DNA from 2 places in the Arthrobacter sp. BF1 genome. Region 2 is predicted to be linked to the other one. Evidence: predicted binding sites of a transcription regulator. Region 2 holds the regulator's gene; the other holds the start of a gene.
The links. The regulator LexA, encoded in region 2, represses DNA repair genes until DNA is damaged. The targets are predictions, from matches to a motif close to TCGAACANNTGTTCGA.
Positions count from the first base shown of each region.

Region 1: a site for LexA is predicted at 10,881-10,896, ahead of AC1MCD_RS10770 (DUF6504 family protein). Genes of this name have one in related genera too.

Region 1 covers NZ_CM155271.1:2,295,905-2,310,361, forward strand. The annotation lists gene AC1MCD_RS10735 (CapA family protein) at 1-249, opposite strand, end outside; gene AC1MCD_RS10740 (M3 family metallopeptidase) at 333-2,345, shown strand; gene pdxS (pyridoxal 5'-phosphate synthase lyase subunit PdxS) at 2,551-3,477, opposite strand; gene pgsA (phosphatidylinositol phosphate synthase) at 3,640-4,263, opposite strand; gene AC1MCD_RS10755 (HIT family protein) at 4,253-4,840, opposite strand; gene thrS (threonine--tRNA ligase) at 4,861-6,870, opposite strand; gene AC1MCD_RS10765 (DNA polymerase III subunit alpha) at 7,017-10,505, opposite strand; gene AC1MCD_RS10770 (DUF6504 family protein) at 10,502-10,822, opposite strand; gene AC1MCD_RS10775 (hypothetical protein) at 10,977-11,366, shown strand; gene AC1MCD_RS10780 (chorismate mutase) at 11,369-11,689, opposite strand; gene AC1MCD_RS10785 (VOC family protein) at 11,709-12,131, shown strand; gene AC1MCD_RS10790 (SOS response-associated peptidase) at 12,163-12,894, opposite strand; gene AC1MCD_RS10795 (mycoredoxin) at 13,045-13,302, shown strand; gene AC1MCD_RS10800 (S-(hydroxymethyl)mycothiol dehydrogenase) at 13,386-14,457, shown strand, end outside.
Region 2 covers NZ_CM155271.1:1,552,261-1,566,717, reverse strand. The annotation lists gene AC1MCD_RS07375 (MFS transporter) at 1-1,213, opposite strand, end outside; gene AC1MCD_RS07370 (SseB family protein) at 1,272-2,168, opposite strand; gene priA (bifunctional 1-(5-phosphoribosyl)-5-((5-phosphoribosylamino)methylideneamino)imidazole-4-carboxamide isomerase/phosphoribosylanthranilate isomerase PriA) at 2,178-2,924, opposite strand; gene AC1MCD_RS07360 (CG2302 family histidine operon protein) at 3,000-3,158, opposite strand; gene hisH (imidazole glycerol phosphate synthase subunit HisH) at 3,159-3,890, opposite strand; gene hisB (imidazoleglycerol-phosphate dehydratase HisB) at 3,887-4,513, opposite strand; gene AC1MCD_RS07345 (histidinol-phosphate transaminase) at 4,575-5,693, opposite strand; gene AC1MCD_RS07340 (LysM peptidoglycan-binding domain-containing protein) at 5,783-6,181, opposite strand; gene lexA (transcriptional repressor LexA) at 6,521-7,267, shown strand; gene AC1MCD_RS07330 (ATP-dependent DNA helicase) at 7,270-9,327, opposite strand; gene hflX (GTPase HflX) at 9,320-10,885, opposite strand; gene AC1MCD_RS07320 (class I SAM-dependent methyltransferase) at 11,349-11,963, shown strand; gene dapF (diaminopimelate epimerase) at 11,944-12,888, opposite strand; gene miaA (tRNA (adenosine(37)-N6)-dimethylallyltransferase MiaA) at 12,947-13,843, opposite strand; gene miaB (tRNA (N6-isopentenyl adenosine(37)-C2)-methylthiotransferase MiaB) at 13,847-14,457, opposite strand, start outside.

The sequences.
Region 1 (14,457 bases), 740 kb from region 2:
GTCCCCGGTGAGCAGGACGGACGTGCACCGCACCGTGGGACATGCCGGCCCCGCACCAGGTGTGGGGATGGGGGTGGGCGTGGGCGCCGCCGTCGGGCTCTGCACTTCTGACACCGCGCCTGACACTCCGCCCGCTGACGGCACGCCTTGTTCCGCAATCAGGCCGCAGGCAGTGAGCAGCGCCGCCAGCGCGAAAGCCCCGATGGCTGCCCCGATTCGGCGCGCAGCACTGCCGTGTAAGTTCCCCATAGGCGCCATTGTAGGTTCGGCCGCCCCCTAAAACCGGAAAGCCGCGCATTGAGAAGGACGGGCCGGTGTGAAAGGTTAGCGGGATGACGAATCCCCTCCTCAGTCCCAGCGCCCTGCCCTACGGGCTGCCGCCGTTTGCCAACATCGGACCCGCAGATTACGCCCAGGCCGTCACCGCCGGCCTTGAGGAACATCTGGCCGAAATCCAGGCCATCCTGGACAACCCGGTGCGTGCGACGTTCGAGAACACTGCCGTGGCCATGGAGAAGTCAGGCCAACTGCTCCAGCGGGCGGCTGCGTCGTTCTTCACGCTTGTCTCGGCCGACGCATCGGCCGAGATCCTTAGCCTGGAGACCGAACTCTCACCTCAATTTTCCGCCCATCAGGACGAGGTCTACCTCAACCGTGCGCTGTTCGACCGGTTCACGGCAATCGACACTTCCGGACTCGACCCTGAGTCTGTCCGGCTCGTGGAGGAGTACCTGAAGGAGTTCCGCCAAACCGGGATCCAGCTTGATATGCACGGGCAGGACAGGCTGAAGGGAATCAATGCCGAACTCTCCAAACTGGGCACGGAGTTTGGGCAGCGGGTCAAGGAGGGCATGAAGTCGGCAGCTGTGGTGTTGGACAGCGCAGAGGAGTTGGCCGGCCTGCCGGCGGACGACATCGCCAGCGCCGCCGAGGCTGCCCGCACCGCCGGCCACGACGGCAAATTTCTGCTGACATTGATCCAGCCCAGCAACCAACCCGCCATGGCTGCCCTCGAAAACCGTAGCGTCCGCCGTCGGCTGTTCGAGGCCTCCACGGGGCGGGGCAGCAACGGCGGCAGCCTGGACGTCCTGGACCTGGTCACCTCGATGGCCCGGCTTCGCGCTGAAAAGGCCGCACTCCTTGGTTTCGCGAACTACGCCGAACTCGTGGTGGACCGCCAGACAGCCCCCGATTTCGAGGCCGTCCAGTCCATGTTGAACAGGCTGGCCCCCGCGGCTGTCCGCAATGCGGATGCCGAGGCTGCTGCCCTGGCCGAGGTAGCCGGGCATCCACTGGAGGCCTGGGACTGGGCGTATTACTCGGCCAAAGTGCGCCGGGAAAAGTACGCCGTGGACGAGCAGGCGCTCCGCCCCTATTTTGAGCTGGACCGCGTTCTTCGGGACGGCGTCTTCTTCGCTGCCACGTCCCTCTACGGCATCACCTTCCACGAACGCGGTGACCTGGCCGGTTACCACCCGGACGTCCGCGTCTGGGAAGTCCGAAACCCTGACGGAACGGGACTCGGGCTGTTCCTGGGTGACTACTACACCCGCGAATCCAAGCGGGGCGGGGCCTGGATGAACTCGCTCGTGGACCAGTCAGAGCTGCTCGGCACCCGGCCCGTGGTGATCAACAACCTCAACATCTCCAAACCGGCGGCAGGCGAACCCACGCTCCTGACGCTGGACGAACTTCGCACCACGTTCCACGAGTTTGGACACGCCCTCCATGGCTTGTTTTCCAACGTCACGTATCCGCGCTTCTCCGGAACTGCGGTCCCCCGGGACTTCGTGGAATACCCGTCACAGGTCAACGAGATGTGGATCCTCTGGCCCGAGGTGCTGGCCAACTACGCCCGGCACCACACCACGGGCGAGGCGCTCCCCCAGGACGTTGTGGACCGGCTTAACGAGGCGCGGCTTTGGGGCGAGGGCTTCGCGACCACCGAGTATTTGGGCGCTGCGCTGCTTGACCTGGCCTGGCATGTGCTGGACGAAACGGAAATCCCGGACGACGTTTTGGCCTTCGAAGCGAAATCACTGGCCGCAGCAGGGGTGGCCCTTGCCCTGATTCCGCCGCGCTACCGGACTGGCTATTTCCAGCACATTTTCGCCGGCGACGGCTATGCGGCCGGCTATTACTCGTATATCTGGAGTGAAGTCCTGGACGCGGAAACCGTCGACTGGTTCACCGAGAACGGTGGCCTGAACCGCACCAACGGCGAACGTTTCCGCAACGAGCTGCTGTCCCGCGGCAACAGCCGGGAACCGCTGGAATCCTTCCGCACCCTCCGAGGACGCGACGCCAAACTGGAGCCCCTGCTAAAGCGCCGCGGCCTCGACTAGAACTCAGTTAAAGTACGACGCCGGTCCCGCACCGAAAGAGGTGAGGAACCGTCGTCGTAAATCCGGAGCGCCAAGCGCACGGCGGGGGTGATCCGGCAGCGTGCGTAAAAGGGGCCCCGCGTCCAGGCTCGCCGCGAAGCGGCCTCAGCTGGACGCGGGGAATAGCGCGCAGAGGATCAGCGCCGTCGGGCGCCCAAAAAGCGAATTACCAGCCGCGCTCGGAAAGACGGTGCGGCTGCGGGATCTCGTCGACGTTGATGCCCACCATGGCTTCGCCCAGGCCTCGGGAGGCCTTGGCGATAACGTCGGGGTCATCGAAGAACGTGGTGGCCTTGACCACGGCAGCTGCACGCTGGGCCGGGTTGCCGGACTTGAAGATGCCGGAACCGACGAAGACGCCGTCGGCGCCGAGCTGCATCATCATGGCGGCGTCGGCCGGGGTGGCGATGCCGCCCGCGGTGAACAGCACCACGGGGAGCTTGCCGGCGGCGGCAACTTCCTTGACCAGTTCGTACGGGGCCTGCAGTTCCTTGGCGGCGACGTAGAGTTCGTCCTCGGGCAGGGCTGCGAGCTTGGCGATCTCGGCACGGATCTGGCGCATGTGGCCGGTGGCGTTGGAAACGTCGCCGGTGCCGGCCTCGCCCTTGGAGCGGATCATGGCCGCGCCCTCGTTGATGCGGCGCAGCGCCTCACCGAGGTTGGTGGCGCCGCAGACGAAGGGAACCTTGAAGTTCCACTTGTCGATGTGGTGGACGTAGTCGGCCGGGGTGAGGACCTCGGACTCATCAATGTAGTCCACGCCCAAGGACTGCAGGACCTGAGCCTCGACGAAGTGGCCGATCCGGGCCTTGGCCATGACCGGCACTGATACGGCTTCGATGATTTTGTCGATCATGTCCGGATCGGACATGCGGGACACGCCGCCCTGGGCACGGATATCGGCCGGAACGCGTTCCAGCGCCATTACTGCAACGGCACCGGCGTCTTCGGCGATGCGGGCCTGTTCAACGTTGACGACGTCCATGATGACGCCGCCCTTGAGCATCTCAGCCATGCCCCGCTTGACGCGGTTGCTGCCCGTGACGCTGTTCGCGGACGAACCGGCTTCGCTGCTTACATCAGGTGTAGACACAAAAACCCCTATGGGTAGATAGATGACCTTCGCCGGACGTGAGGGCGGCAAGAAGCCGAAAGTCCACGCACCGGGTTGCCGGATCCATTGACCGGGCAGTGACAATACTAGTCCCCCGGCAGGCGGCGGGCTTAATCACGCTAAAGACCGGCTTAATCACGCTTAATCCGAAGCCGCGGGCTCCGCAAGCGCCTGGCGGTGGACGGTCGCTATGCGCTGGCAAATGGTGATCAGGCTGGCCAGTGCCAGCAGCCCGAGCGTCACCAGCAGGACCACCGGGGGCAGCCCCAAGCCGGTGAATCCGGTGACCACCAGCACCGAAACCAGTCTCTCGGCGCGCTCGGCGATGCCCACATTTGCCGTGAAGCCGAGGGATTCGGCCTTTGACCGCGCATACGAGACCACCATGCCCAGCACGAGGCAGACCATGGCCGCCACGGCAATCGCGTATTCCGCTCCTCCGGTGAAGAACCAGATGGCCACGCCTGCAAACAAGGCGCCGTCGGCGATCCGGTCCAGGGTGGAGTCCAGGAAGTTGCCCCACCGGCCGTCGCTGTCCCGCATGCGGGCCATAATGCCGTCGAGCACGTCCGAGAAGATGAACGCCGTAATGAACAGGGTGCCCCACCAAAGCTGGCCCAGGGGGTAAAAGACCAAGGCTCCCACCACCACGCCGGCGGTGCCGATGACCGTCACCGCGTCAGGGGAAACACCGATTTTCAGGAGCCAGCGGGCAAGCGGGGTGAATAGCGCGGTAAAGAAGCCGCGCGCGTGCCTATTCAGCATTCGTCTCCCCTGGCCAGGCCTCGGCAACCATTTGGCGGACCTCGTCAAGGGTCTGCGTAATTGCCTTGGTCTGGGCAATGATCGGGAAGAAGTTTCCGTCACCGCCCCACCGCGGAACAATGTGCTGGTGCAGGTGGGCTGCGATGCCGGCGCCACCCACGACGCCCTGGTTCATGCCGAGGTTGAAGCCGCCGGGGTTGGACACTTTGCGCAGGACCCTCATGGCTGTCTGGCTGATCTCGGCGAATTCCGCGGTCTCTTCCGTCGTCAGGTCCGTGTAGTCCGGGACATGCCGGTAGGGGCACACCAGGAGATGGCCCGGGTTATAGGGAAACAGGTTCAGGACCGCGTAGCAGGTCTTCCCCCGGTGGACGATAAGGGCTTCCTCGTCGGTCCGGCTCGGACCCACACAGAAGGGGCAGTCGTTTTCGTTCTTGAACTGGTGCTGGCCGCCCTTGATGTAGGCGAGCCGGTGCGGAGTCCACAGGCGCTGGAATGCGTCCGGTACGCCCGCGAGATCAAAGTCATCGGTCACGCCGGCATCCCCTGGATATCCTGCGCCTGTGTTCTCCTGCACCGTGTTCTGTTCCGTTTCCGCTAGCTGGTCCGGTTACGGACGGCTTCCGTGATCCGCTTGACGGCCTCGGCCACGGGCACGCCGTTATCCTGGCTGCCGTCGCGGAACCGGAAGGAGACGGCGCCGGCTTCGGCATCATCCCCGCCGGCGATCAGGACAAAGGGGATCTTGTCCTTGCTGGCGGTGCGGATCTTCTTGGGGAACCTGTCCGACGACGTATCCACCTCGGCGCGGATGCCCGCCGCCTTGAGCTGGTCCACGACGTCGAACATGTAGTCGTTGAATGTTTCGGCCACCGGGATGCCCACCACCTGGACAGGGGAAAGCCATGCCGGGAACGCGCCGGCGTAGTGCTCGGTGAGAACGCCCATAAAACGCTCGATGGAACCGAAGAGCGCGCGGTGGATCATCACGGGCCGCTGGCGGGTGCCATCGGCCGCCTGGAATTCCAGTTCGAAGCGTTCCGGCAGGTTGAAGTCCAGTTGGATGGTGGACATCTGCCAGGTGCGGCCGAGTGCGTCCTTCGCCTGGACGGAAATCTTCGGGCCGTAGAACGCGGCTCCGCCCGGATCGGCGACAAGTTCAAGCCCGGATTCCTCGGCCACTTCGGCGAGGGTCCTGGTGGCCTCGTCCCAGGCTGCGTCCTCGCCGACGAACTTCTCCGGGTCCTTGGTGGAAAGCTCCAGGTAGAAGTCGTTCAGGCCGTAGTCCTTCAGCAGGTCAAGAACGAAGGTCAGGGTCTTGGTGAGTTCGTCCTTCATCTGCTCGCGCGTGCAGTAGATGTGGGCGTCATCCTGGGTCATGCCGCGCACGCGCGTCAGGCCGTGCACCACACCCGACTTTTCATACCGGTAGACGGCACCGAATTCGAAGAGCCGCAGCGGCAGTTCACGGTAAGACCGTCCCCGTGACCGGAAGATCAGGTTGTGCATGGGGCAGTTCATCGGCTTCAGGTAATAGTCCTGGCCGGGCTTGCGGACAGTGCCGTCCTCGTTGAGCTCGGCGTCAACGTGCATGGCCGGGAACATGCCTTCCTTGTACCAGTCCAGGTGTCCCGAGACTTCGTACAGGTGGCCCTTGGTGATGTGCGGGGTGTAGACGAACTCGTAACCGGCGTCGACGTGGCGCTGCCGTGAGTAGTCCTCCATCTCCTTGCGGATGATGCCGCCCTTGGGGTGGAACACGGGAAGACCCGAGCCCAGCTCGTCCGGGAAGGAGAAGAGGTCAAGTTCGACGCCGAGCTTGCGGTGGTCGCGCCGTTCAGCTTCGGCGATGCGTTCTTGGTAGGCCTTCAGTGCGTCCTTGGTGGGCCAGGCCGTGCCGTAGATGCGCTGGAGCTGCTGGTTCTTCTGGTTGCCCAGCCAGTACGCGGAAGAGGACCGGGTCAGGGCGAACGCGTTGGAGATGAGCTTGGTGTTGGGCAGGTGCGGGCCGCGGCAGAGGTCGCACCAGACGGTGGTTCCCTCCTTGCGCTCCACATTGTCGTAGATGGTGATGTCGCCGGCGCCGACCTCGACGTTGACGCCTTCGCCTGCTTCGGCGGCTTCATTCTTTTTGCCCAGCAGTTCAAGCTTGTAGGGCTCGTTCTTCATGGCCTCGCGGGCTTCATCCTCACTGACCACGCGGCGGACGAACTTCTGGTTCTGGTTGATGATCTTCAGCATCATCTTTTCCAGGGTCTTGAGGTCCTCGGGAGTGAAGGGCTCGGCGACGTCAAAGTCGAAGTAGAAGCCGTCAGTGATGTACGGGCCGATGCCGAGTTTGGCATCGGGGCGCAGCTGCTGCACGGCCTGGGCCATCACGTGGGCGGTGGAGTGGCGGAGCACGTTCAGGCCGTCCGGGGAATCGATGGTGACGCCCTCGATCTCGGCGCCGTCGGTCAGCTCCTGGTCCAGGTCCTTCAGTTCGCCGTTGACGCGGGCAACAACAACGTCGCGGCGCTCAAAGAAGAGTTCCGCACCGGTTGTCCCGGTAGTCACCTTGGTCTCTTCGCCATCGACGATGAGGGTGATCTGCTGGGCATCTGACACGGGTGTCTCCTATTCAAAGTTTTGGGCTTCATAGCTTGCGGCATACGGGGACCACAGCCAGCCACCGTCAATGCTATCGGTTTCGCCAGAGGCCGACCAACGGGACCCGCTGGTTCAGGCGGACCGTCCGGGCACCCGGATGGGGCTCAGCCGCCCATTCCGGTGATGGCAAGGCTCCGGCTGATCCCGTCCAGGGGATGCGGCACGTCGGTACTCTCCCTCTGGTTTTCAGGGAAGGGCAGTGTTTCCACCTTGCTCAGGTCCCAGGCCATGCTGGCGCTCAGGCTGATGCCCCGTGGACCTGTCCGCCGCGTGGTGCCGCGGATGAGCAGCAGCCTGGTGCCGAACAAGAGCAGTCCCGCCTGTTCCTGGGCTTCGTGGAAGAACACGGAGTCGATGCAGCCGGTGCCGTCATCGATGCTGATGAACACCACACGCCGGCCGCCGCGCATCGGCGGGGTCTGGGTGGCGATGCGCACCCCGGCCACCAGAACCTCTGTGCCGTTGCGCAGGCCCAGCAGTTTGTCGGCAGTGGTGACTCCCAGCCTGTCCAGCATGGGCCGGTGGCTGTCCATCAGGTGGCCGCTGACGTCAATGGCCATCAGGTCAAGTTCTGCCCGGACATTGTCCACCAGGGTGGGGGCAGGAAGGCCTGGTTTGACGTTCCGCAGCTCCACATCACCCAACGGCAAGGCCAGCTGCCCTTCCATGATGTCCAAGCCTTTCCGGGTGCCCCCTGTCGCTTGGAGTTTCTGCAGATGCTGGACGAGGTCCGCGCGGTTTGCAGCACCGCCCGACTCCCGGTGCAGGGAATCAAAGGCTCCCAGCTGCGCGAGCCTTTTGATGTTGGGCTTGCTCAGCCTGGACCGGGCCCTGAGATCAGCAAGGGAGTCGTAGGGCTGGCCGGCAACAATCCGCTTAAGCTCGGCCCCTGAGAGGCCGTAGATGCCGTTGAGGCTCAGTCTGATCCCCAGCTTGCCGGCATCCGCCCGGTCCGCCACCCGTTCCACCCGGTACTCGGCCTGGCTGCGGTTGATGTCCAACGGAAGGATGGGGATACCCAGCCGCCGGGCCTCGGCCACCAGCAGCCGTTTGGGATACATACCGGGATCGTGCTCCCACAGCCCTGCCAGGAACGCCTCGGGGTGGTGCGCTTTCAGCCAGGCGGACTGATAGGTGGGAACGGCAAAGGCCGCGCCGTGTGCCTTGCAGAAACCGAAGCTGCCAAACGCTTTCAGGGTCCCCCAGACGTTGTCCACCACTTCCGGCGAATACCCCTTGGTGCGCGCCTCCCTGCGGAAGAACTCCTCCACTTTCAGCTCCAGGACCTCATTGCCAAGGGCACGGCGGAACTCATCCGCACGCGCCAGCCCGCAGCCGGTCATAACATCAAAGGTTTTGAGGATCTGTTCGTGGAAGACGGTGACGCCGTGTGTTTCCTGCAGCACTGGTTTCAGGTCAGGATGTGGATAGACTTCCGGCGCGAAGCCGTGCCTGTGTTCCAGGAACGGCCGCACCATGTCCGATTTCATGGGCCCCGGCCGGAACAGCGAAATGTCGATGATGAGGTCGTTGAACTCACGCGGGGCCATCTTGCCGATCAGCTCACGCTGGCCAGGCGATTCAATCTGGAAGCAGCCCAGGGTGTGGGTGCTGCGGATCAGCTCGAAGGTGGGCTCATCATCGAGGGGGACAGCGTTGAGGTTGATGTGGCCGTTCTCAGCAATGTAATCGGGCCCGGAGCCGTCAGGCCCCGCAGGGTGGGCACCGGCCGCCACCACTTCCGCTTTGGAAGGATGGATCCGGATGACTTCCCGGATGGCGAAAGCCATCGCGCTCTGCATCCTGACCCCCAGCACATCCAGCTTGAGCATGCCCATGGGATCCATGTCGTGTTTGTCGAACTGGCTCATGGGCAGCCCCAGCCCGCTGGGCTGGACGGGCGTCCGGTCAAGCAGCGTGGCGTCGCCAAGGATCACACCACAGGGGTGCATGGAAATATGCCGGGGCAGCCTGTCGAGGCGTTCGGTGAGGTCCACCAGCAGGTCAAGCTGCTGGTTTTCGGCGAAACCACGCTGTTCCACCCGCCCGGCGAATTCCCGGAGCTCAGGTTTTTCAACCAGGGCTTCACGGAATTTCCGGGCTGAAAAACGCCACAGCTGTTTGGCGATCTCACCGACGTCGTCATCGTCCATGCCCAACGCCATGCCGGCATCCCGGACCGCGCCGCGTGCCCGGTACCCGTTTTGCATACTCATCAGGGTGACCCGTTCAGCACCAAAACGGTCGAAGATTTTCCGGTACACGTTGTGCCGTTCGGCGCTTTCGACGTCGATATCGATATCGGGCAACGTTGCCCGGTCCCGGGACAGGAAGCGTTCGAAGATCAGGTCATGCTGCAGCGGGTCCACCTGGCTGACATCAATCAGGTAATTGACCAGGCTGGAGGCTCCTGAACCGCGGGCGGCTGCCCGCACTCCCATGTCCAGGATCATGCGGGAAACCTCCGCCACCGTCAGGAAGTAGGAGGAAAATCCGAGGTTCCGGATGATCCCCAGCTCGTGCTCCAGCCGCGAGCGCATTTCCTTGTGTGCCGGGCCTGAGATGCCGGGAAACCGCTTGCCTATCCCTGCTTCACAACGCTGTACCAGTTCACGGTGCGGGTCCTGGCTGATGCCGATGACCGAGGCCTCCGGAACCACGGGCTGTTTCCATCCCATGTCACTCACAGGGTCTATCCGGCAGTAGTCGGCGAGCGCCTCAGTTTGTGCCATCAGTTGTTTGAGGTCCGCCGTGCCATACCCTGCGGCGTGGATGATTTCCTTGCCCAGCTGAAGCATCTGTTCTGCTGATTTGAGCCAGGCTTGCCCGTTGGGCTGGAGTAGGGGTTCTGCCGCAAGTTCCGGCAGGGACTTCAGTGTCCGGGCTGAGTCGAGCACGTCCGCCGTGGCGGCGCCGTCCTCGGCGCAATAGCGGACAGCGTTGGTAAGCACCGCCGGGACATGGTGTTCTTCGGCTAGTTTGAGCATGCGTACTGCGTGGGCGGTGCTCAGGGGTGTGCCAGGGGTGGTGAGTTGGGATACGACTTCTGCCACCAGGCTCCCGGCCGGCATGGCGTCCAGCCAGCGTTTGAAGAGAGTGCGGGGCCGCAGGTACCGCCGGCCGCCCATGGCCCGTCCGACGTCGGAATCCGGTCCGATCAGGACGGTCAGGACCGGCTTGAGCGTCTGGGGGTCAAGGATCCGGGAGGCGAGCTCGGCGCGGGTGACCGCCACGGGCACCGCTCCCCCGGCTTTGCCTGAGGTGCGGGCATGGGCATCGGATACCAGCCGGCACAATGCCCGGTAGCCGGCCCCGTTGTTGTGGCCGCGGGCGAGCACCACCACCCGGCCGGCGAGCTGGGTGCGGTGGTCACCGTCGTCGTCGAAGACCGCGAGGTCCACTCCCACAATGGGATCGATACCCGCAGCCATGCATGCTTTGAGGTGTTTGATGGTGCCGTACAGGCCGTCGCGGTCCGTGCACGCGAGCGCTGACGCGCCGTCCGCCGCCGCAACCTGGGCGAGCTCCTCAGGCCAGGAAACCCCGTAGTGCGCGCTGAAGGCGGTGGAAACGTGGAGGTGGGTGAAGCTCATGCTGTTCGGGGCTGGAGGGCGTCGTGGATCCGCAGCAGCCGCCAGCGGCCGCTGCCGAGATGCCGGGAAAGGTCCAGCGTGAGCGGTTCCCCGGTATCCTGCGGGTCCAACCGGACCTGGACCCGCCAGATCTCGTGGTCCACCAGCCCCGGGCCGCTGCCCAGCGGCGCCCGGCGCTCCTCAGCCCACCACTGCCGGCGTTCGTACCACCGCACAGGCTCGGCGCATACTGTGTAGCGCCGCCCGCCCCATTGGAGTTTCAGCGGTTGGCCGGAAGCGGTGCAGTCGACGTCCACGGACTCGCTGAACATGCCCATGGGCGCCTCCCGAACTGAATTGGGCTGATGCGAGCTGCTGACGCAAAAGCGGATTTGTTCGAATACATGTTCGAATAAATCCAGTCTACGACGGTGCCCCGGCAAAACCTAGACAGGGGTGGACGGACGGCCAGCAGGGGGGCAGGATTGTGGCATGAGCTCCCAAAACGCACTCCTCAAGCACGTAAGCATCAAAGCCCAGGACAATACGCTCGTGGCCAACTTTGATATCGACGGCAACATACCGGGGGCAGGTGCGTACGTTGTGGGACTTGTGGCGGCCAGCCCTGACCATTCCTCCCAAAGACGGCTGGGCATCGAATTCCTGAACGGGGAGGCCATCGCCTTCTACTCGTTCTGCCATGACCAGACCGCCGAGGAGAACTATGATCTTTCCGGGGTGACCCATTCGGGCAACACCATCACCGGCAACTTTCCCATGGCAGCCATTCAAGGCCTGGGCAAAGGGCACTACATGACGGCGTTCAGCGAGGCCGACGGCCGCGATTTTCAGGGGGGCGTCGCCGTCGAGGAAGCGCTCTAGCTTCAGCTGTTTTCTTTGTGGACCTTCATCTCGAGTTCGATGAAGCCCGAGATCATGGCCCGGTACGTGGATTCAACGATGTCCGGATCAATGTCCTTCTTTTTCGCGGCTCCGCGAACGTGCTCAATCACCCGCTCCACCCGGCCCGGGGCGCGGACTTCGGCGTCGTCCCCCTTCAGGGTTCCGGCGATCCGGATCAGGCGTTCACGCCGCGCAATGAGCGTGACAATCTGATCATCAACTTCGTCGACCGCGATCCGAACGGCAGCGAGCTGTTCTTTGTCGGCCAATGCTTCCCGGTCGTTTCCTTGAATTGTTGCCATCAACTGAGAGTATCGAAGCATGCAGCCCAGAGTCGACTTCATCTCACTAGGTGTTCGCAGTGTTGACGCCTCCCGCCGCTTCTACGTGGAAGGCCTCGGCTGGCCGGTGCGCCGGGAACACGCCGGCGATGTGGTGTTCATCCAGGCCAACCACGGGCTGATCCTGTCCCTGTGGGACGCCGGACAGATGCACGCCGAAGCGGGAGTGGGTACGCCCGGACCGGTTCCGTGCATCACCCTCAGCCACAACCTTCCCAGCACGGAGGACGTGGACCGGGTGATGGACGAAGCCCGGGCCGCCGGCGCTGAGATCGTTGCCGAGCCTGTCACCCAGCCCTGGGGCGGGTACAGCGGGTACTTCGCCGATCCGGACGGCTTCCGCTGGGAGATTGCCTACAACCCCACCTGGGCAGTGGACGACGACGGCAAGGTCACCGTCTAGGGCCACAGTCACCGTCCGGGACGTGTCCCCTTTAGAACAGGGCCTCCACGGGCCGGATGAGTTCCGGAGAATTGTTGCGCACGTTTCCCACCTCTCGGCCCACTGAATCCACGTGCCAGTCGGCCGCAACGTCTTTGACATGGGCGCGGACAAGATCCACAAGGAAGGCGGCGTCGTCGATCTGCGGATCAAGCCACGAGGCCATGGTTGCCCGGTCCATGGGCAGCGGCACCCGGTCGTGCAGCTCGGTGAGCTTGCCGAACACCGTGGACTCGGCACCGGGCGGCGGAGTATCCGCGGTGAGGATGGAGGTGGAGAGCATCCACCGGCCAGGATCGCCGTCGGCCTTGGACGGGTCCTTCCACCATTCGTACAGGCCGGCAAACACCAGACCACTGTCAGATCCCGGATGGACATAGTAGGGCTGCTTTACCTTGCCGGTCCCCTGCTTCCACTCGTAGTACCCGTCCGCCGGCACAGCACAGCGACGTGACTTCACGGCCTTGCGGAAGGCAGGCTTCTCCAACACGCTCTCGCTCCGGGCGTTGATCATTCTGGCGCCAATGCCCGGATCCTTCGCCCACGAGGGCACCAGGCCCCAGCGTGCCACGTGCAGCTGCCGGACCGCTTCATCATCAATGAGCCGTTCCAGGACAATCGGCACCTCATCCGTTGGCGCTACATTCCATGACGGCGGAAGCTGCACTTCCTCCTCCAGCCGGGCATCAAATTCTGCCAGCAGGTCACCCACGGCCCGGGCCATCACATAGCGTCCACACATGGCACCAGCATGCCATCACCGTTATGCCTTGTCAGCCGGTGCCGTCATCCGGCGGCGCAGCCACAGGGAATAGCCCGCCGCGGGTTACCGTTGAGGAGAACGAACCCCCCACAACGAATTCAGGAGAGCTCCGTGGACTTTACCCCCGAGAACGGCACCATCACCATGTTTTCCACCACCTGGTGCGGCTACTGCAACCGGCTGAAGAAGCAGCTGGACGCGCAGGGCATCGGCTACACGGAGATCAACATCGAAGAGGTGGAGGGCACCGCCGAACTCGTGGAGCAGCTCAACGGCGGCAACCAGACCGTCCCCACTGTGCTCTTCCCGGACGGCACCGCCGCCACCAACCCCTCACTGGCCGAGGTAAAGAGCCGCCTCGCAGCCTAAGTCCGGCAGCTCATGTGGTAGACAGAACGGGACCAACCCCAGGGTTGGTCCCGTTCTGTCTATCTGCATTGAGGGAGCCTTCCGTGGTCCATAAAGTCAAAGGTGTCGTAGCCCGCTCCAAGGGCGCCCCGGTCACTCTGGAGACCATTCTGGTCCCGGATCCGGGGCCGGGCGAGGCCCTGGTGGACATCCTCACCAGCGGCGTCTGCCACACCGACCTGCATTACAAACTGGGCGGCATCAGCGATGACTTCCCATTCCTCCTGGGCCACGAGGCCACCGGCGTTGTCAGCGCCGTGGGCCCCGACGTCACCAACGTCGTCCCGGGCGACCGCGTGGTCCTGAACTGGCGGGCTGTTTGCGGCGAATGCCGCGCCTGCGCCAAGGGCCAACCGCAGTACTGCTTCAACACCCACAACGCCACCCAGAAGATGACCCTTGAAGACGGCACTGAGCTCTCCGCCGCCCTGGGCATCGGCGCGTTCATCGAAAAGACCCTGGTGGCCGCAGGGCAGTGCACCAAGGTGGATCCCGACGCCGATGCTGCCGCCATCGGCCTGCTCGGCTGCGGCGTGATGGCGGGACTCGGGGCCGCCATCAACACCGGCGGGGTCAAGCGCGGCGATTCGGTCGCCGTGATCGGCTGCGGCGGTGTGGGCGTGGCCGCCATCGCCGGTGCCGCGCTCGCAGGCGCGACCACCATCATCGCCGTCGACATCGATGCCAAAAAGCTCGACCGCGCCCTGGAACTCGGCGCCACCCACACCGTGGACTCCTCGGCTTCGGACCCGGTGGAGAAAATCCGGGAACTCACCGGCGGCTTCGGCGCTGACGTGGTGATCGACGCCGTCGGACGTCCCGAAACGTACAAGCAGGCCTTCTACGCGCGCGATCTCGCCGGCACCGTGGTGCTGGTGGGTGTCCCGACCCCGGACATGACCCTGGAACTGCCGCTCCTGGATGTCTTTGGCCGCGGCGGCTCGCTGAAGTCCTCCTGGTACGGCGACTGCCTGCCGTCCCGGGACTTCCCCATGCTGATCAGCCTCTACCAGCAGGGGAAGCTGGACCTGGACGCCTTTGTGACCGAGCGGATCACCATCGACCAGGTGGAGGAAGCGTTCGAGAAGATGCACTCCGGTTCGGTGCTGCGATCGG
Region 2 (14,457 bases):
CGGACGGTCCTGTCCCGTCGATGAAGATTCCCGCGAGGGGTGCGCCCAGCGCCACACCGGCGGTCAGCGCAGAGCCGTACCAGCCCATCGCCTCGCCGCGGCGGTCCTCGGCCACCAAGTCCGCCACCTTTTCGGAAGCCGCCGAGAGCACCGGTGCGCACAAAAATCCCGGAAGAATCGAAACAAACGCCAGGGTCCACGTATCGTGCGCAAAGCCCATCGGAATGGTCAGGGCCGCCATGCCCAAGAGCAGGACGTTCGGCAGGATCGGCCGGTGCATTGCGCCGTAGACCAGTCCGCCGATCACGGACGCGGCGCACCAAAAGAGGAAAACGATGCCGATTTCGCTTTGGTGGCCGCCGGTTTCCAGGGCCGCAACAATTCCAACGTCGGTGCCACTAAGAACCATCCCGGTTCCCGCCGCAACCGCAAAGACCGCCGCAACGGTGGCCGTGAACCAGGCAAAATTGTGGACCACTTTACCGCGCAGGCCCGCGCGGCCACGGCGGGCAGTTTCGGCACCGGCCGGCACAAGGTCGGCCGCTGCTTCCTGGACGTGGGCGGGAGCCGCGCACACGACTGCCACCTCCGCAGCGTGCCGCTGGTCCGCCTCGCCTTCCTCGGTCTGCGTGGCGCTGCGCGTGGGCGGGTTGAACCACATCAGGAACAGGCCGGCCAGGGACGTGGACACACCCACCACGGTGAGACCCAGAACGGTGAAGCCGCTGGTGGCCACGACAGCGCCGGCCGCGGGTCCGATCATAAACACCACCTCAGTGGTGATCGAGTCCAAGGCAAAAGCGGTCCGCCGCTGGGTACCGTCCGCGAGGACGCCCAAGGACTGGCGGATCACGCTGAAGATCGGCAGGGTCAGCAGGCCACCGATGAACACCAACGGCAACAGCAATTCGTAGCTGACATGCGGAACGACGGACCAGATGACCGCTTCGGAAACTACTGACGGGATAAGGGCCCTGCGAAGGCCAACCGTGTCAACACGACGGCCGCGCCATGGCGCTCCCACAGCTATGCCGATGGTCATCACCGCTGCAGCTGCGCCGGCCGCGGCATAGCCCTTGTCCAGGGTGAGGACGATGTGCAAAGTCAGCAGGACGCCGGCAGCAGAGTGCGGGATGCGGGCCACCATACCCACAAGCAGGAGCCGCCTGATGGGCTCGACGGCGAGCAACTCCCGGTAGAGAGCGAAATTCACGGAGAATCCTTTGGGTCTGGCACGGGCAGCCCGAGGGGTCTCCCCCGCTGACCGTCAGCTACTGAACCGCGCGCCGCAACTTAATTTCCATCGAATCGACCCGCTCCCCAAACAATACATTCCGCGACCAGGCAGCTTGAAGTCCGGCCACGAGCCCCTGCACCGCGGCGGCATCAAGGCCATCCTCGAGGTACAGAACCACCTGCAGTTCCGGTCCGGCACCGCCCCCTGAGAGCGGGACTCCCCCGCCAGTCACGGCGGCAACCCCGGAACCTGGAAGGAGTTCGACGTTCCGGACCGCCGGGAATCCGCCTGCCGCTGAGGCCATTTCTGCTGCCAGCGCGGCATCGGTGTAGGAGGGAATCCACTCCTGCTGCTGTGCCAGTGCCCACACGGCAGGCCGCCGGACCACAACGGTTACGTCCGAGCCCGGGTCAAGGACCAGCAATTCGGCCCCTTCGGCGACGGCTGATAGCGCGGCCCGTGCCGCGTACACAGCCACGGGCCGCGCGTCAGGGTGCCAGGCGGCGAGGCGGTCAGCTGATGTGAACGCGGGCATGGCTGTCCGGCCGTCTGGTGCCTTCAGGGTGACCAGCGCCATGTCGGCCTGCTTGTCCGCGGTCAGCCCGTCCACGCCCTCCGCTTCTGCGCCGAGCTGGGCGATGATGGGGATGAAGACACGGGCAGTGGCGAGCGAAGCCACCACCGCCGCTTCGTCACCGCTGCCCTCAACCAGGGCGCCCGCGGCGGCGAGGTAACCGGCGTCGGCCGTTCCGTCGTCGTCCTCGAAGTTGTGGATCTTGGCGTCGTCCCCGGCCAGGCTCCGGCCCTCCCAGGGCCTCCCCGCCGAATCGCTGGGGCCGCCCGCACCGGCAAGGGCAGCGGCGATGTGTCCGGGAAGGTGGCGCTGGACGGGAGCCCCGCCAGCCGCTTCTGAGTTAGGCGTGCTGTCCACGGTGTCCGGCTAGCGGCGTCCGGCGACGTCGAGGGCTTCGGGCAGCGTAAACGCACCGGCGTAGAGTGCCTTACCGACGATCGCGCCCTCCACGCCCAGGGGCACCAGGGACCGGAGTACTTTCAGGTCGTCAAGGCTGGAGATGCCGCCCGAGGCGACCACCGGCTTGCCGGTCTTTTCCACCATCTGACGCAGGAGCTCCACGTTGGGGCCCTTGAGGGTGCCGTCCTTGGTGACGTCGGTGACAACATACCGGGCGCAGCCGGCCTCTTCCAGGCGGCCCAGAACCTCCCAGAGGTCCCCGCCTTCCTTGGTCCAGCCCCGGCCCGCCAGCGTTGTTCCGCGGACGTCAAGGCCGACGGCGATCCTGTCGCCGAAACGTTCGATGGCCTTGCGGGTCCATTCCGGGTTCTCCAGCGCCGCTGTCCCGAGGTTGACACGGGCCACGCCAAGACCCAGCGCCGCCTCGAGGGACTCGTCGTCCCGGAGGCCACCGGAGAGCTCCACCTTGATGTCGAGCCGGCCCACTACCTCGCGGAGCAGCTCGGCGTTGGAGCCACGTCCGAAGGCAGCGTCCAGATCCACCAGGTGCACCCACCCGGCGCCCTGCTGCTGCCAGTTGAGGGCCGCCTCCAGCGGTGTGCCGTAGCTCGTCTCGCTGCCCGCTTCCCCCTGGACCAACCGAACGGCCTGACCGTTTACGACGTCGACGGCGGGCAGCAGTTCAAGAACCGGCAGATCGGTTGAGGTAGTCATCTCAAATCCTCTTCAATGTTGTGATGCTGGTGGAGCGGAGTGTGGTGTTGCAGAGTCCGGTGGTGTGGCGGGAGCCTAGTTGCCAGGAAGCGTCAGCAGGTAGGCAGCCATCAGCGACATTCCGGCCAGGACGTAAAAACTGATCTGCGTCCACAAAGGTTTGCGCTGCTGCCGGAAGGACAAGGCCCCGCCTACCAGGAGGCCGGCCAGGCCCATCAGGACGATGGACCACATCTAGGCTGCATCCGTGGTAGCCGGCTTGCGAAGACCGTCCACCCAGTTGCGCAGCAGCCGGGCGCCGGCATCGCCGGACTTTTCCGGGTGGAACTGGGTGGCGCAGAGCGGGCCGTTTTCCACCGCGGCGATGAAGCGCGCGCCGTGCTCGGACCAGGTCACCAACGGCGCCGTCATCCGGGGCTGGATCACATCGAAGTTCCAGTCCTGGACACCGTAGGAGTGGACAAAGTAGAACCGCTCGTTCTCAACGCCGGCGAAAAGCTTTGAGCCTTCGGGCACCTCCACGGTGTTCCAGCCCATGTGCGGCACAACGTCCGCGGGAAGGAGCTCCACCTTGCCGGGCCACTCCCCCATGCCTTCGGCCTCGGTCCCGTGCTCGACCCCGGCTTCGAACATCACTTGCAGGCCCACGCAGATGGCCAAAACCGGCCGGCCGCCAGCCACGCGCCGGCCGATCAGCCGGATGCCGTCCACGGCTTTGAGCTCGCGCATCACGGTTTCAAAGGCTCCCACGCCAGGTACCACCAGGCCGTCGGCATTAAGCACGTCCTCAGGCTTGGAGCTGAGGATGACCTCGGCTCCGGCCCGTTCAAGCGCGCGCACGGCCGAGCGGACGTTGCCGGAGCCATAGTCGAGAACGGTGACGGTGGGTTTACCGTCGGGCGACACGGGCTTTTTACCGGTGGCCGGATCGATCACGGCGCCATCACGGAGGAGCTGGCCGGTCACAGGGCACCCTTGGTGGACGGAATCCCCTCAACGCGGGGGTCGGGTTCAATGGCGGCACGCAGGGCGCGGGCGAAGGCTTTGAACTGTGCTTCCACAATGTGGTGCGGGTCGCGGCCGGCAATGACGTTCATGTGCAGGCAGATGCCTGCGTGCAGCGTGATGGCCTCAAAGACGTGACGGGTCAGCGACCCGGTGAAGTGGCCGCCGATCAGGTGGTATTCCTGCCCGGCGGGCTCGCCGCCGTGTACGAGATACGGGCGGCCGGAGACATCCACCACGGCGTTCGCAAGGGCTTCGTCGAGGGGCACAGTGGCCTCACCGAACCTGCGGATGCCGGCTTTGTTGCCCAGCGCCGTGCGCAGGACCTCACCGAAGGTGATGGCGACGTCCTCCACGGTGTGGTGGACGTCAATGTGAATGTCACCGGTGGCCTTGACCGTCATGTCGATGAGCGAGTGCTTGCTCAGCGCCGTCAACATGTGGTCGTAGAACGGGACCGACGTGTCGATGTCCGATACGCCCGTGCCGTCGAGGTTGATCTCCACGAGCACTGACGATTCACTGGTGGCACGCTCCATGCGCGCGGTCCGGGGCTCGGCAGCGTTCGATCCGGTGGAACTCATGATTATCTGGTCCTTTTAACGCAGGAGTGGTAGGGCGCGCTAAGGCGCCGGTACTTCAAGTCTAGGCGGGGAGCTTCGCTTGGCTGGCCAGGATGCCCTCAAGGGAGGTCAGGAAGGCTGTGGTCTCCCTCTCAGTTCCCGCCGTGACCCGCAGGTGGCCGGGAATCCCGACGTCGCGAATCAGCACGCCCGCGTCCAGCAATTGCTGCCAGACCTCGTGCGGGCTGTCCAGGCCGCCGAAGAAGACGTAATTGGAATCCGAGGCCGCCGGCTTGAGGCCCATCCGGGTCAATTCCGTGACTATCCGGTCCCGCTGTTCCTTGATGTCCTGGACGTCCGCCATCAGGGCGGTCCGGTGCTGGAGGGCGGCCAGGGCCGCGGCCTGGGTGATCGCGGAGAGGTGGTAGGGCAGCCGGACCAGGCGGAGGGCATCCGTTACCTCCGGCGCCGCCGCCATGTAGCCGAGGCGCGCTCCGGCGAGGGCAAACGCTTTGCTCATGGTGCGGGAAACAATCAGGCGTTCCCTGCCCGGCAGCAGGGTAAGGGCACTGGGCGTGCCGTCATGGGCAAACTCGTGGTAGGCCTCGTCGACGATCACGATGGTCTGGCTGGCCTCGCCGGCGGCGTACACGGCCTCCACTACGTCCAGCCCAAGCCCTGTCCCGGTGGGGTTGTTGGGCGAACACAGGAAAACGATGTTCGGCTGAAGTTCCTTGACCTGAAGGGCGGCTGATTCGGCACTAAGTCCGTACCCTTCAGCGCGCTGACCGACGATGTATTCGGTGTCGGTGCCGCTTGCCAGCAAGGGGTACATGGAATACGTGGGCGGGAACCCGAGGGCCTTACGACCCGGGCCGCCGAATGCCTGCAAGATTTGCTGAAGGACCTCGTTGGAGCCGTTGGCGGCCCACATGTTAGTGGCATCAAGTCCGTGGCCCAGGTACTCGGCCAGCGCTTCGCGGAGCTCGGTGAATTCACGGTCCGGGTAGCGGTTGAGCCCGGTTGCTGCTTCCGTTACAGCTGCCGCGATGGCGGCCTGCACATCCGCCGGAACGCCATGGGTATTCTCATTGACGTTCAGCAGGATGGGAACATCCAGCTGCGGGGCACCGTAGGGGGTAAGCCCGCGAAGGTTGGTCCGGAGGGGAAGTCGGTTCAGACGCTCTAGCTGGTCATTCACCTGAACAGTTTAGTTCCGAAGGAGACTGCCGGAAAATGTGACGGCCACCAGCGGACCTGTCCCTGCGTCAACCGGCCCCTCGCCGGCGGCTAACGGGTGGGGACAAAGAGCTGTTGGCCCGGCACCACGCCGCCGCCCGTGAGGTTGTTCAGTTGAACAATGTCCGCAATGACGTCCCGGGCGTCGCGCTGGGGTGCTGCCGTGCCCGCAATGGCCCAGAGGGACTGTCCGGGCTGGACGGTCACCGTGATGGTGGGGGTGACGGAGAGATCAGCTGCGGAATCCGCCGCCTTTGCCGGCGAGGTGAGAAAACCAGCCAGCGAGAGAAGGAGCGCAGCAAGGAGCACCAGCGGGATGCCGATGAGGACAACCCGGCCCCTGCGGGTCAGACGGAGCGGCGGCAGGGATTCCCTGCGCTGCTGTGACGTCAGGTGCTCGACGGAAACGAACTGCGGACGGGAATCCTGTGAAGCAGATGTAGCTGACATGAGATGAGCCCTCCTGGACCATACTGTGCTGCCCGGCGTGGCCTCCACGTCGCCAATGCCCCGAGGCTCCCGCCTCCGCATTCGGCGGATATTCGAATCCGCTGGCAACGAGTCGAACACATATTCGAACTTTGCTTCCTCAGTTTTAGCACTTATCACCGAACATTGTCGAGACTCGCTAGAACAAATGTTTGAAAAAGCTATGTGGCTGGCCTACGTTTGGATCAAGGATCAACCACTCGTGTAGTTGATCAGCAGGGTCTGACATTCAAAGCAGCCCGGACATTCCGGCGAGGAACGCCGGACCGGATCCGGGGCAACCGAAAGGCATTGGCGAACATGGCAGCACCAGCCGCCGAGGGCAAGGCGACTCCGCAGGGCCGCCAGCCCCAGAGGACCCCCAAGGGGCTCACTGCCCGCCAGAAGAAGATCCTGGAAACCATCCAGCGTTCCGTCAATGACAACGGCTACCCGCCCTCCATGCGGGAAATCGGAGACACTGTCGGCCTGGCCAGCCTTTCGAGCGTCACCCATCAGCTCTCCCAGCTGGAAAAGCTGGGCTACCTCCGCCGTGACCCGAAGCGTCCGCGCGCCATGGAGGTCCTCATGCCCCTAACGCTGGACGGGGGCGCCGGCAAAAACGGTGCCTCGGTCAAATCCGCGGCCCTGCACAGCCTCGGCGGTACTGTCACCGAACTTCCCACTGCCATGGACACTGCCATGGTGCCGCTGGTTGGCCGCATCGCGGCAGGCGGACCGATCCTTGCCGATCAGGTGGTGGAGGACGTGATGCCGCTGCCCCGCCAACTTGTGGGGCAGGGTGAACTATTTATGCTGCGCGTCGCCGGCGACTCCATGGTGGACGCCGCCATCTGCGACGGCGACTGGGTAGTGGTCCGCCGCCAGGCGGACGCCGCCAACGGGGACATCGTTGCGGCCCTGTTGGACGACGAAGCCACCGTCAAGACCTTCCGCCAGCGCGACGGCCACACGTGGCTGTTGCCCCAGAACACCCAGTACGAGCCGATCCTTGGTGATCACGCCACGATCATGGGGAAGGTCGTCTCGGTCCTGCGGTCGCTGTAGCCTCAGGCGCCCTTCCCGGCCAGCCTTTCGAGTGCCGCGAATGCCGTCTTGCGGTCCGTGGTGGGCCAGAACGGCGGGAGCGCAGCGCGCAGGAAGCCGGCGTAACGCTCCGTGGCAAGACGTGAATCGAGTACGGCCACCACTCCTTTGTCCCCCGTCGAACGGATCAGCCGGCCTGCCCCCTGGGCCAGGCGGATGGCCGCGTGCGTGGCGGAAACTGCCATGAAGCCGTTGCCGCCGGCCTGCGCCACGGCGCGGGAGCGGGCGGTCATGAGCGGATCATCGGGCCGCGGGAACGGAATGCGGTCGATCACTACCAGCCGGCACGATCCACCGGGAACGTCAACACCCTGCCACAGCGACATGGTGCCGAACAGGCAAGTATCGGGCTCGTCCGCGAACTGCTTCACAAGCGCCGTCATGGTCGAGTCGCCCTGGCAAAGAATGCTGAGCCCGAGCCGCGGGCGCATCGCCTCAGCCGCCTCTTCGGCAGCACGGCGCGACGAAAAGAGGCACAACGCACCGCCGCCGGAAGCCCGGATCAGCGCCTCCAGCTCGTCCAGGGCCTCCGGTGACGCTCCGCGACCAGGTTTGGGCAGGTGCCCGGCGACATAGAGGATCCCCTGCTTGGGATAGTCGAACGGTGAGCCGACGTCGATGCCGGTCCAGCTCGGTGCGCCCTCCCCTACCAGCCCCAGGCCTCCGGCGGCCGGTTCGAACGCCGAACCGATGGCCAAAGTTGCCGAGGTGAGCACGACGGTGTGGCCTGCGAACAACCCCTCACGCAACTTACCGGCGACACTAAGCGGGGCTATGTTGATCAGCGCAGGGGCTGTCTCGTCGGGCTGCGAATAGCCCTGTTGCGGATCGAAGGAGCTGGCGCGGGAAAACCAGACGACTTCGCGGTTCTCGCGGGCAACGATGAGGCGTTCACACAGTTCAAGGATCAGCATCAGCCGCGAGCGGGCAAGCTGCCGCCCGCCGTCGGCCGTTTGGCTGCCGTCCCCCTTGGAATCTGACAGGGCGGCCCGGCAGGCCTCCCGCAACTGATCCACGCAGTCCAACTGTTCGTCGTCGAGCCCGTTGGGCAGCAGCCCGTTCGGGACGCCGGCCAGGGCGAGTTCGAGGTTGGCAGCGGCCGCATTAAGGGCATCAACAGTGATGGCGGTGTGCTTACGGGCGCCGGCCGCCGCCGCGTGGACCATGGCAACGGAGAGCTGCCCGGAGACCGCGCCGGTGACCCGGTCCTGGAGTTCGTGGGCCTCGTCCACCACCACAACGTCGTATTCGGGCAGCACGGCAAGGCCCTCAAAGGCGCTGACCGCCAGCATGGCATGGTTGGTGACCACAACGTCAGCTTCGGCCGCGTCGTGGCGCGCCAATTCGCTGAAGCATTCGGCCGCCATCGGGCACTTCTGCGCCCCCAGGCATTCCATCGACGTCACCGAGACCTGCCGCCAGGCGCGGTCGGTGACGCCGGGAAGGAGCTCATCGCGGTCTCCCGTGGTGGTTTTTTCCGCCCATTCGCGCAGGCGCACCACTTCCTTGCCCAGTTGCGACGACGGTCCGCCCATGGCGGCGGCGAAGTGCGGGACGCTGGTGTCCTCGCCGAGGGAGAAGAGTTGGCCCTCGGCGGGTTCCTCGGACGGGAACCCGCCTTCCAGCTTGTGCCGGCAAACATAGTTTGAGCGACCCTTGACCAGAGCCACCTTGACGGGGCGGTCCAGTGCAGGGGTGATGGTCTTCAGCAGCCGGGGAAGGTCCCGGCCCACAATCTGGGTCTGCAGCGCAAGGGTTGCCGTGGAAACGAGCGTGGGCTTCTCGCTCACCAGGGAATGCGCGATGAGCGGGATGAGGTAGGCGAGTGACTTGCCGGTGCCGGTGCCGGCCTGGACCAGAAGGTGGTCGCCGGTTTCGATGGCCCTCGCCACCTGCCGGGCCATTTCATGCTGGCCGGCCCGGCTTTGGCCGCCCATCCCTGCGACGGCGCGGTCGAGCAGTTCAATCACGAACTCCTCGCCGGCCGTCTCGGAGATCTCCCCTGCCACCAAGTCAGTCATTGCTGACGAAGGATTCCAGTTCAGCTGCGAGGCCCTCCCGGACCATGACCACAACGCGCGTGCCGTGCTCGCCGTGCTCGAGGCTGAGGATCTCGGCATCGGTCTCGTGCAGCTTGCTGATCAGGTCACCACGGTCGTACGGGATCAGCAGTTCGAGTTTGACGCCGGGCCGCGGAATGCCGTCGCTGATGGCCTTGAGGAGTTCAGCAATGCCCTGGCCGGTCCGGGCCGACACCACCACATGGCGGGGCTCGCGCTGCTTGAGACGCTCCACCACAAACGGGTCGGCGGCATCGGCCTTGTTGAGGACGATGATCTCAGGCACGTTGCGGGCGTCCACCTCGCTGAACACCTTGCGGACGGCAGCGATCTGGCCTTCAGGATCCGGGTGCGAAACATCCACCACGTGCAGGATCAGATCGGAGTCAGCCACTTCCTCCAGCGTGGAGCGGAACGCTTCCACCAACTGTGTGGGCAGGGACCGGACGAAACCTACAGTATCGGCCAGCGTGTACCCCAGCCCGTCCGAGGTCTCAGCTTTACGGACAGTGGGATCCAGGGTGGCGAACAGGGCGTTCTCCACCAGCACACCGGCATCGGTGAGCCGGTTGAGCAGGGAAGACTTTCCGGCGTTTGTGTACCCGGCGATTGCCACGGACGGCACCGAATTACGACGACGGTTGGCCCGCTTCGTTTCCCGTGCCGGCTTCATCGCGGCGATCTCCCGCCGCAGCTTGGCCATGCGCGTGCGGATCCGGCGGCGGTCCAGTTCGATTTTCGTCTCACCGGGTCCGCGCGAACCCATGCCGGCGCCGGCGCCACCCACCTGGCCACCGGCCTGGCGGGACATCGAGTCACCCCAGCCACGCAGGCGCGGAAGAAGGTATTCAAGCTGCGCCAGTTCAACCTGGGCCTTGCCTTCACGGCTCTTGGCGTGTTGGGCGAAGATGTCCAGGATCAAAGCCGTCCGGTCAATGACCTTGACCTTGACGATGTCCTCGAGGCTACGGCGCTGGGATGGCGCCAGTTCGGCATCGACCACCACGGTGTCCGCGCCGGTAGCCATGACGATGTCCTTGAGCTCCTGCGCCTTGCCGGAGCCAAGGAAGGTGCCGGGGTCCGGTTTGGCACGGCGCTGCACCAACCCGTCCAGGACCTCCGAGCCTGCCGTCTCGGCGAGGGCGGCGAGCTCACGGAGGGAGTTCTCAGCGTCCGCGAGGGTGCCCTCGGACCAGAGACCTGCCAGCACCACCCGTTCGAGCCGCAACTGCCGGTATTCGACTTCGGTGACGTCTTCGAGTTCCGTGGACAGGCCGGCTACGCGCCGCAGGGCCCGGCGTTCGTCGAGGTCCTGCTGGTCGCCGTCGTAGCTTGTGTGTTCGTCTTCCTGGCGGGAAATGGCCTGTGCCCTGCCCAGCACGGCCTTCTCGCCGTCGGCAGCTTTGACGTTCCTGGCAGGAACGTCCTTGGCGAGAATCCGGTCGATGACAGCTTGGATCTCCTCGGGACTCATGTCCTGGGCTGCTGGATCGGAACCGGTGTTGGGCTGGCTGGTCATGTTCTCCTTTGAAGAATCGGCACTTTCAGAATAGTGCCGTTTATTGGTGTCTGGTGAAGTATTCGCGCTGGGCTGACGGCTTGCAGTCATCCTGGCCTCCTGATCTGCCCTGCGGTCCCGTCAAAGCGGTGTCGCGCAGGTGGGTCGCATCACAGCTGATGCATGGAGTGATGGAAGTGGCGCAGGAAATCTCAGAATAGGGACCGGCGCGGCGGCTGATCACTCGAGTCTGGCCCTGCGGCAGGACAGGTTCTGGAGACCTGCCCTGTGTCGCACAGACGGAAGGTTGATACCTGCATCGCTGTGGGGCACGGGCTTGGGGACGGCGGGCCGCGGAAGGCGCAGCCCCGGTCCGGCTACTCGAAGATCAAGAACATGGGTTCAAGATTAGCAGAACCGGGACCCTCCGATTTCGCAGGGGCCGTTTCGCATTGTCCTGTGCGGCCAACTAATCTGGCCAGTTATGGAGTCCGCACACTATTTCAGCGCATCGCCCGCAGGGCCGTTCACCCGCAAGCCCCTGACGGTGGAACTGGCCGGCGAAACGCGTACCCTCCAGACTTCGGCGGGGATCTTCAGCCCCGACGGGATCGACAAGGGTACGGCGGTCCTCCTGGCCGAAGTCCCGGCGCCGTCCCCCAGCGGGAACCTTCTGGACATCGGCTGCGGCTGGGGGCCCATAGCCCTGACCCTTGCCCTGCGGGCGCCACATGCCCGGGTGTACGCCGTTGACGTCAATGAACGCTGCATCACGCTGACCAACGAAAACGCAGCCCTGCTGGGGCTGGACAACGTGGCGGCGAGCACCCCTGACGCGGTGGACCCGGACCTGCGCTTCGATACCATCTGGTCCAACCCGCCCATCCGGATCGGCAAGGACGAACTGCACAGCCTGCTCACGCTGTGGCTCCCCCGGCTGGCCCCCGGCGGCTCAGCGTGGCTGGTGGTGCAGAAGAACCTTGGTTCGGACTCGCTTCAGCGCTGGCTGTCCGCAGAACTGGACGAATCGTTCACCGTCACCCGCGAAAGCACCGCCAAGTCCTTCCGGATCCTGCGGGTCAGGAAATCGTCCCGCTAGCCACAATCACGGCGGGGCCGCTGAGTTCGACGTGCTCGTGGCCTGCCGCCCCCACGAAGAATTTGACCCCGACTACCCCGCCCGGCACGTTGACCAGCCAGGAGTCCGGCGCCTCGGCTCCGGCCCAGTGCCTGGTGGCCACCGCTGCGGCGCACGCGCCGGTGCCGCAGGACTGCGTTTCCCCAACGCCCCGTTCGTGGACACGCATGGTAACGGTGCCGACGCCGTTGTGGACGAGCGGTTCGTCGGGCACCACAAATTCGACATTGGTGCCGTTGGCGGGCAGCGGATCCACCAGCGGTGCCGTGAAGAGCCTGGCGGACTCCAATTCCGACAGTTCCGCCAGGGCCACCACGGTGTGCGGGTTGCCCATGCTGATGGACAGAGCCGGCCGGGGAACTTCCAGGCCGTCCGCGGTCACGAGGGAATCCATGGCCTTGGCAGTTGCTTCGCCGGGGAAAATGAACTCCCACGGCCCCATATCAACGGCGTAGCCCTCGCCTGTCCGGACAACTGTCTTGGCGCCGCCGCGCGTTCCGATGGTGAGCGATCCGCCGTCGGGCAGGTCAACCAAACCCTCAGCGCGCAGGAAGTGCACAAAAACGCGGACACCGTTACCGCACATTTCCGAGAGGGACCCGTCACCGTTGCGGTAGTCCATGAACCATTCCGCCCCGGGGCTGGTTTGCAGGAGCTCGCGGCCTTCGGACAAGTAGCGGGACGGAACGGCCCTGATCAGCCCGTCCCCGCCGATGCCGCGGTGCCGGTCGCACAGCGCGGCGACCTGCCCGGCGTCGATGGTCTGGACGCCGTCCGGATCAGCGATGAGCACAAAATCGTTGCCCGTGCCGTGGCCCTTGGAGAAACGAAGTCCGCCCAGCGAACGGAAGGCGGGCTCGGGGGTCTCTGTGGGGGTTGCGTCCATGCTCCTAGGTTACCGGGCAGGCATTAATCGGCTAAAACGGCCGACGGCGGCGGCGGCGTCAGTGACACAGCGCCGCGGCCTGCGCCGTGAGGTCCGGCGCCTGCCAGTCCAGCCAGCTGATGCGGGGATCCGCCCGGAACCAGGTGAGCTGGCGTCGGGCGAATTGCCGGGTGGCCACGATGGTTTCCTCGGTGGCCTCGGCGGCGGTTGCGACGCCGTCGAGCACCTTGAGGAACTGGGCATAGCCCAGTGCCCGGGGCGCGGTTTTGCCGCTGCGCAGTCCTGCCGCATCCAGCCGGCGCACTTCCGCCAGCAGGCCCTGGTCCACCATCCTGTGCACGCGCAGGGCCAGCCGTTCACGGAGTGCTTCGCGGTCCACGGCCAGCCCGACCTGAACGGCTGGCTGGTAGTACTCCCGCTGGGGCATAAAGGAGCTGAAGGGCCTGCCGGTGAGCTGGTGCACCTCCAGGGCCCTGATGATGCGCCGGGCATCGCCGACCCGGCCGGCGGACACGGGATCCACCTCCCGGAGCCGGGCGAGGAGTGCCTCCGGCCCGGACTGCTCAAGCTCCGCCTCCAGGGCGCGGCGGATTGCGGGGTCGGTACCCGGGAACTCAAGAACGTCCAGGACTGCCCGCACGTAAAGACCGGATCCGCCCGCCAGGATGGCGCGCTTGCCGCGGGCGTGGATGCCGCTGATGACCTCCCGGGCCTGCTGCTGGAAGTCAGAAACGCTCGCTTCCTGGGTGACGTCCATCGTGTCCAGGAGGTGGTGGGGCACGCCGCGCCGTTCGGTCAGGGTGATCTTGGCAGTACCGATGTCCATGCCCCGGTAGAACTGCATGGCATCGGCGTTAATCACCTCGCCATCCAGCTCGAGGGCAAGGCTGACCGCGAGATCCGACTTACCCGAGCCAGTGGGACCAACGACCGCGATGACCGGAGGCTGGGCCACCGGTCAGCGGCTCCGGACCGGCAGCGTGGGCATGCCCAGCGAGACCCCGGTCCGGCCAGCACCGCTGCTTGCGGCGCCCGGTGCAGGAGCGCCGCAGGAGTCGGCCTGCGACCTGTCCCAGGCATCGCCGGCACGGGACCGGCGGAGGCTGTAGTCCTGCAGTGCAGGGTCGGCGACGAGGTGGAAGGCGGCGGCCTCCGTGACGGTGACGGTCACCACGTCACCCGGACGTGGCGACTCGGCACCTTCGGGAACCGAGAAGTGCACCAGCCGCTGGTCCTGGGACCGGCCAGAGAGCCGGTGGGTCTCTTCAGACTTCCGGCCGGCTTGGGCAGTAACCATGACCTCCACCCGTCGGCCAAGCTGCTTGGCGTTTTCTTCGGCGGCAATCCGGTCCTGCAGCGCGGTCAGGCGTTCGAAGCGCTCCTGGACTACGGCCTTGGGCAGCTGATCGGGCAGGTCCGCAGCGGGGGTGCCCGGCCGCTTGGAGTACTGGAATGTGAAGGCGGTGGCGAAGCGCGATTTCTCCACCACGTCGAGGGTGGCCTGGAAGTCCTCTTCCGTTTCGCCGGGGAAACCCACGATGATATCGGTGGAAATGGCGGCGTGCGGGA